Regions from separate parts of the Gordonia sp. PDNC005 genome, predicted to be linked through region 2. Evidence: predicted binding sites of a transcription regulator. Region 2 holds the regulator's gene; the other holds the start of a gene.

Region 1 (3,390 bases), 1.3 Mb from region 2:
CTTCGGCGACGAGCTGTCCGGCTGCCTGGTCGGTTTCGCCACCCAGACCAGCATCGACCCGGAACGATTCCTCGTGGCGATCTCACGTGCCAACCACACCCACGGCGTGGCTGCGAAGGCCGAACACATCGCGGTCCATCTGATCGCTCGGGAGCACGAGGAGCTGGCGCACCTGTTCGGCGGGGAGACTGGAGACTCGATGGACAAGTTCGCCGCATGCAATTGGGAGGAAGGGCCACACGGTGTGCCAATACTGGCCGATGCCGGTGTGTGGCTGGTCGGCAGCGTGATCGAGAGAATCGACCTAGGCGATCACACGGGCCACCTGCTCGCTCCGGTCGACGGCGGCGTACTCCACCAGGACTCCGACCTATCGGCGTGGGTGAGTTTGTCGATCGGCGAATCGATAGACCCGGGCCATTCGGCCTGACCTGCGCCTACCTGTGGATTGGGTCAAAAACCAGCGGGCGGTTCGCTCGGCTCGCCTGCGAGGTAGAGCGAATAGCTCGAGCGCGTCTGCGAGCGAGTCTGTCTGCGGCGATCCCGGTGGGTCACTGTTCGGATGAGCGAGTATCCGAACTGCGGCGACCTACCTCCCGAGATCGATCCGTCCCTATTTGGGGGCGGGGTCCCATTCGGCGAGTTACCCCGAACTGACGTGCCTCGTGGGCCGGGCGTCTACTTGGGAGTTCGGCCCACCGGGGCACCGCCGCAGTTCCTCGACATATCACCCGCAGGCCACTTCGAAGGCGTTGACCGCACCGAGCCGGTCGCGGACCTTCGAGATCGGTGGGTGCCTGAGAGCCCTGTGCTCTACATCGGCAAGGCCAACCCTGGAAAGACCGGACGGCGCGGACTCCATGCGCGCCTGAATGAGTACCGCCGTTACGGAGCCGTGCCGCCCTTCGCTAACGGGCGACCGTGAGGGGCCCGCTGTTCGCCCGATAGGGCCCGAGGCGAACAAACAGGAGGGAACGAGAATACCCCTCCGACGCAGGTCGGAGGGGTTCCAATTGTGGAGCTAAGGGGACTCGAACCCCTGACCCCCACACTGCCAGTGTGGTGCGCTACCAGCTGCGCCATAGCCCCGTGTTCACTTGTAGGCACCCAGGCCGTTGCCTTTCTGAGTGCGCTAGCTAAGTTACCGTACCGCCTTCGCGGCGACCAAATCCCCTGGACCGAGGCTCGACTCCACCTCGAGCGGGCATCCAACTCCATCTCCAGGCATATCGCAACCCTGTTCGATAAAACTATTGCTTCTGTCGCAAATCGGACGTAACATAGAACATACATTCGATCAAGCGGAGGGGGCCGGCACGATGAACGCCACAACGCCTGCTGATCGGATCGACCTGAACACGCTCGGCACCGAGTCGACGGGGAACGACTTCGACGACATGGGTTCTTACCGCACGCTGTGGGCCGCCGAGTCGAATCTCATGTGGCGTCGGCTTCAACTCGTGATCGCGGTCCTCAGCCGTCGGACTGCCGGCATCGTGGGAGACGACTCCGAGTCGGATCGCCTGCTGCTCGACGCCGAGACCGTGCTCGGCGCCGAGGTGGCGGCACTCATGTCCATGTCGGACGGCGCGGGTCGCACCGTCGTCGACAACGCGTTGGAGGCGCGCGACCGCCTCGTGCGCGTCGCGAACCTGCTTCGCGACGGCCTGATCTCCGTCGCGTCGTTCCGCGAGATCATCCTGCAGTGCAAGGCCATCGTCGACGCCGACGTCATGGCTGTCGTCGACGCGGAGATCGCCACCGAGATCCGGGAAGGCGGCTCCGTCTCGAAGAGTGATGCGGCGTCGATCGCGCGCCGCCACGTCGCCGAGACCGATCCCGACGCCGTGCGCGACGCCCGGCAGGCGCGGGGCAAGGGCGTCACGGTTTCGCACGACGGCGACGAGTCCGTACTGACGATCGCCGCCGACGCGGAGCAGGTCCTACTCGCCAAGAAGGCCGTCGACGCGTCGGCCGCCGAACTGACGTGCACAGACGACTCCCGTTCGGTCGGTGCCCGCCGCGCCGACCTCGCGATCGCCCGCCTCACCGGCGGCGAGTTCACGTGCAACTGCGGCAACCCCGAATGCCCAGCCGCCGCGTCCGACGCCGAGGCGGCAGAGCGCTTCGCACGGGTCGTCGTCCACGTCGTCGCCGATGCATCGACGCTGAACGGCGAGTCGGACAAGGCCGGATGGATGGACGGATACGGCGTGATCGACGCCAACCACGTACGGGAAGCCGCAGCACGGCCCGACGCCACCGTCCGACCGCTCGACATGTCGGCGATCGCCGACAACCCCGCCCAGGCAGGCAACCCGTACCGCCCGACAGCGGCGACGGACACCGCCGTCCGCGCCGTTCACGGCACATGCTCCGTGCCAGGCTGCACCCGGGCCGCGTGGTCGTGCGACCTAGACCACGTCACCGAGTACAACCATGCCGACCCCGCGACCGGCGGCGCCACGTGCCCGTGCAACCTGGCGCCGAAGTGCCGTTTTCACCATCTGGTGAAGACATTCGTGGACGGATGGCTCGACGACCTCGTGATCGATGCGAACGGAGTCATCTGGGTGGAGACCGTCACCCCGTCCGGGCAGTCCGTCCGGACACGTGCCGCGAATCAATGGCTCGTCCCCGGGCTCGGGCTGCTCCCCTGCAGGCACGGCGCACCCGTCCAGCCCGGAACGCCCGACCGATCGGAGCCACCACAACGGTCCGCGACCCGGGCGGCGACCAAACACGCCTACCGCATGCGACTCCGGTCGCAGCGTCGCTTCGCACGCGCCTGCGCTGAAGCCGAAGCGAAAGTCCTCGCCGGAATGGAGTTCAACAGCGCAGGCGAACCGCCGTTCTGATCAAGACTTCGGCGGGTTCGCGATCAGCTCGTCGAGCCACGCCGGCCCGTCGGTGATGCCGTCGACCACCGTGCCCGCCGACAGCACAGTCGGCGTCACGATGTCGCCCTTCGTCGAATTCTCCAACTGACCGCTCGAAGCATCAGCCATTCCGCGGGCCTCATCGACAAGAGCACCATCGGCGATGCAGGTCTGCGAGGCCTGCGAAGCGCCCGCCGCAGCCGCCAGCTTCGCGATGTCCGCATTCGACGGGTCGTCGCCGGCCTTCGCGAACAACTGCGAGTGCAACTTCCAGAAGACGTCGCGATTGTCGTTGCGGGCCACGCACAACACCGCGCCTGCACCGCGCGACGAGAAGTCACCCGAGCCCGACTCCTTGTCCAAGAAATTCAGCATGTGGTAGCGAACACGAACCTGACCTGCAACGACCTTGGCTTGGATCGCCGCGCCCGACTTCTCCTCGAACGCCTTGCAATGCGGGCAGTTGAAGTCCTCGAAGACGTCGATCGTCTCGGGCGCGGTGCGCTCCCCG
Region 2 (3,390 bases):
CGCACAGCAGCTCGGCACTGCGGGCCCGATATCCGAGAAACGGGTGCTCAAGGCAATCACTCAGTTCTGAGGGAGTCAGACGCGCTCGCGGAGCTCGTTGATCTCCTTCTGGAAGTCGTCGGCCGATTCGAACGACTTGTAGACCGAGGCGAACCGCAGGTAGGCGACCTCGTCGAGGTCACGGAGCGGACGCAGGATCGCGAGTCCGACCTCATTACTGGGGATCTCGGCCGAACCGAGGCCGCGCACAGTGTCCTCCACCTGCGAGGCGAGTTTGGCGAGTGCGTCTTCGTCGACACTGCGGCCCTGACACGCCCGGCGGACGCCCTTCATGACCTTCTCGCGACTGAAAGGCTCGGTGATACCGTTCCGCTTCACAACGGACAGCACTGCCGCCTCGACTGTGCTGAAGCGTCGACCGCATTCCGCGCATGACCGACGGCGGCGGATCGCCAAGCCGTCATCGGCAACGCGGGAGTCCACCACTCGTGTGTCGTCGTTCTTGCAGAACGGGCAGCGCATCCCCCGATGATAACGTCCGTCGCACTCAGGTCAGTACGCGGGAGCCACCAGCGACTGACTCACGCGGAGACCTGAAGTCTCCAGCCCGTTCATCGCACGCAACTGTGCAACGACGCCCGCAGCGGGCAGCTCCGGCGCTATCCGGCGTGCGACGTCAGTCAACGACTCACCCGACCTGACGTGAATCACTTGAGTCGCCGCCGGAACATCCGACGTCGCGGCATCCTGATACGAACCACCGATGATCGCAAGGATCCACACCGCGCCGGCCAAGACCGCACCGAGAAGCACCGCACCGACCACCCGACGACGACGGAACACGGCCTCGATGTTCGAACGGTTCGTCATCGCTGCGGCCCCGGCCGAACGGGAGGCTCGACCGGACCGGACGACGCCACGATCACGCGCCTCCCACTGAGCCTCCGGCTCGTGCTTGAGCGAATCGACACCCGCCGATCGCCGTCGCCCTCGTCCCGTCGGACGGCACACGTCTCCATCCACACGCGGAGTCGTGTGATCGATCCGACGCGCCTCGACGAGCGGGATATCGCAGGTCATCGCTGCAACACGCGCATTCTGGGGTCCGCGAGCGATACCGGCTGCGGGGCGGGTGATCAGTGCCTGACTCATCGGAGCCTCCTGTTCGATCAACTGTTCGAAGAACCTTTGTTCGATAGTTAACACCATGGGTCTGACAAAGTCAGCAACACGTCGAACAATTGTTTGAAATCTGTGATCCAGTCGACTAACGTCGAGGTCAGTTCACACGCGATGTTCGAATGGAAAGGACCGATGATGGCGGACAATCCAGATCCCCTGCTCTCGACCTCCACCCTGGAGGCGTCGCTGACTCAGCGTCAGCGTGAAGTGCTCGAGGTGATCCGGAAGTCGGTCCGGGAACGCGGCTACCCGCCGAGCATCCGCGAGATCGGCGAAGCCGTCGGCCTCACGTCGACATCGTCGGTGGCACACCAGTTGCGCACACTGGAACGCCGCGGCCTGCTCAAGCGCGATCCTCATCGTCCGCGTGCGGTGAACGTCCGCGACGACAACCGCACTCCCCCTGCCGACGAGTCCTCGGAGTCGCTGCCGACACCGACGTTCGTGCCAGTGCTCGGCCGCATCGCCGCGGGCGGTCCGATCCTCGCCGAGCAAGCAGTCGAAGAAGTGTTCCCGATGCCGAAGGAACTCGTCGGCGACGGCTCACTGTTCATGCTCCGGGTGGTCGGCGAGTCGATGATCGACGCCGCCATCTGCGACGGCGACTGGGTCGTCGTCCGTCAGCAGAACGTCGCAGAGAACGGCGACATCGTCGCCGCCATGATCGACGGCGAGGCCACGGTGAAGACCTTCAAGCGCAAGGACGGCCACGTGTGGCTGCTCCCTCACAACGAGCACTTCGAGCCGATCCCCGGCGACGACGCCGCGATCCTCGGCAAGGTCGTCACGGTGATGCGTCGCATCTGACGCATCACCGCTTGTGGTCGGCGCCCCTCGTCAGGCGCCGACCACCGCGCGTGCAGCGTCACGCGCGCCCGACGCGCTGGTCGCCGCGAGCGCTGCGGCCGCGGCCTCACGGCACTGCTGCAGGGTCACGCCGCCCAGCTTGAGTCCAACGGCGGCCGACGCCGCGGGGGCCGATGACAGGGATCGCACACCGAGCCCGACCAGGACGCAGGCCAACAACGGATCTGCCGCGGCCTCACCGCAGACACCGACGGACTTGGCCTGCTTCTCTCCCGCCTCACCGATCATCGCGATGAGCGCGAGGACAGCGGGCTGCCACGGATCGGTGAGCGATGCGAGCTCCGGCGACATGCGATCGGCCGCCATCGTGTACTGGGTCAGGTCATTGGTCCCGACCGACACGAAGTCGACTTCGGCCAAGATCTTGTCGGCCAGTATCGCCGCGGAGGGCACTTCGATCATGACGCCGGGGACCATGCCCCGATCACGGACCTGACCGGCGAATTCGCGAGCCTCGTCGACGGTTGCGATCATCGGCGCCATCACCCACGGAACAGCTCCCGCCCCTTGCGCCGCGGCTGCGAGCGCATCGAGCTGGCCGTTCCGGATCTCCGGGTACGTGGAGACGATCCGATTGCCTCGGACGCCCATCGCCGGATTCGGCTCGTCGGCGCTGGCGACGAACTTCAGCGGCTTGTCCGAGCCGGCGTCGAGAGTTCGAATGACCACTTTCTGTCCATCGAATGCGTCGATGACCTCGCGATACAGCGCGGTCTGCTCTTCGAGCGTCGGCTCGGTCGCGCGGTCCAGAAATGCGAGCTCCGTGCGAAACAGGCCGACTCCCTGGACTGGCGCCTCGGCCGCGGCTCGCGCCGACACTCCGTCGGCCACATTCGCGAGAATGAGCACCGGCTCACCGTCGGCCGTGGCACCGGGACCCCGCCAGGCGGCGACCTTCTCCGACTGCTCCCGCGCCGCCGCGATCGCGGCTGAGATCAACGCGTCGTCGGGATTGATGCCGATCGTGCCCGTTGCGCCGTCGACGTACCCGTGTGCTCCGGTGGGGATGTCGTCGAGATCGGCCGCCGCGACGATGCACGGGATGCCGAGCTGACGCGCGATGATGGCCGTGTGACTGCTCGGTCCGCCGAGCCGCATCGCCAACCCCACGACCAACGCAGGATCGAGCCCTGCGGTGTCCGCCGGCGCGAGATCGTCGGCGCACAAGATGGACGGCACCTCGGGTGTCGGGATGCCCGGCTCCGGAAGGCCGAGGAGTTCGGCGATCACGCGGTCACGGACATCGCGCAGGTCGGTCACCCGCTCGGCCATCAGACCACCGAGTTTGGTGAACATCTCGACGAACTGTTCGGTGGCCGCCGCTGCGGCGGCCGGCGCCGG

Evidence for each region. Region 2 encodes LexA, which represses DNA repair genes until DNA is damaged. Its sites were predicted from a motif close to CGAACANNTGTTCG; they were not measured.
Region 1: a site for LexA is predicted at 1,283-1,296, ahead of JVX90_RS13045 (HNH endonuclease signature motif containing protein). Genes of this name have one in related genera too.

What each region holds. Positions count from the first base shown of each region.
Region 1 covers NZ_CP070351.1:2,732,374-2,735,763, forward strand. The annotation lists gene JVX90_RS13035 (flavin reductase family protein) at 1-430, shown strand, start outside; tRNA gene JVX90_RS13040 (tRNA-Ala) at 1,017-1,089, opposite strand; gene JVX90_RS13045 (HNH endonuclease signature motif containing protein) at 1,320-2,858, shown strand; gene JVX90_RS13050 (thioredoxin domain-containing protein) at 2,859-3,390, opposite strand, start outside.
Region 2 covers NZ_CP070351.1:1,445,665-1,449,054, reverse strand. The annotation lists gene hrpA (ATP-dependent RNA helicase HrpA) at 1-70, shown strand, start outside; gene nrdR (transcriptional regulator NrdR) at 76-522, opposite strand; gene JVX90_RS20545 (LysM peptidoglycan-binding domain-containing protein) at 553-1,152, opposite strand; gene lexA (transcriptional repressor LexA) at 1,318-1,989, shown strand; gene JVX90_RS06855 (putative PEP-binding protein) at 2,020-3,390, opposite strand, start outside.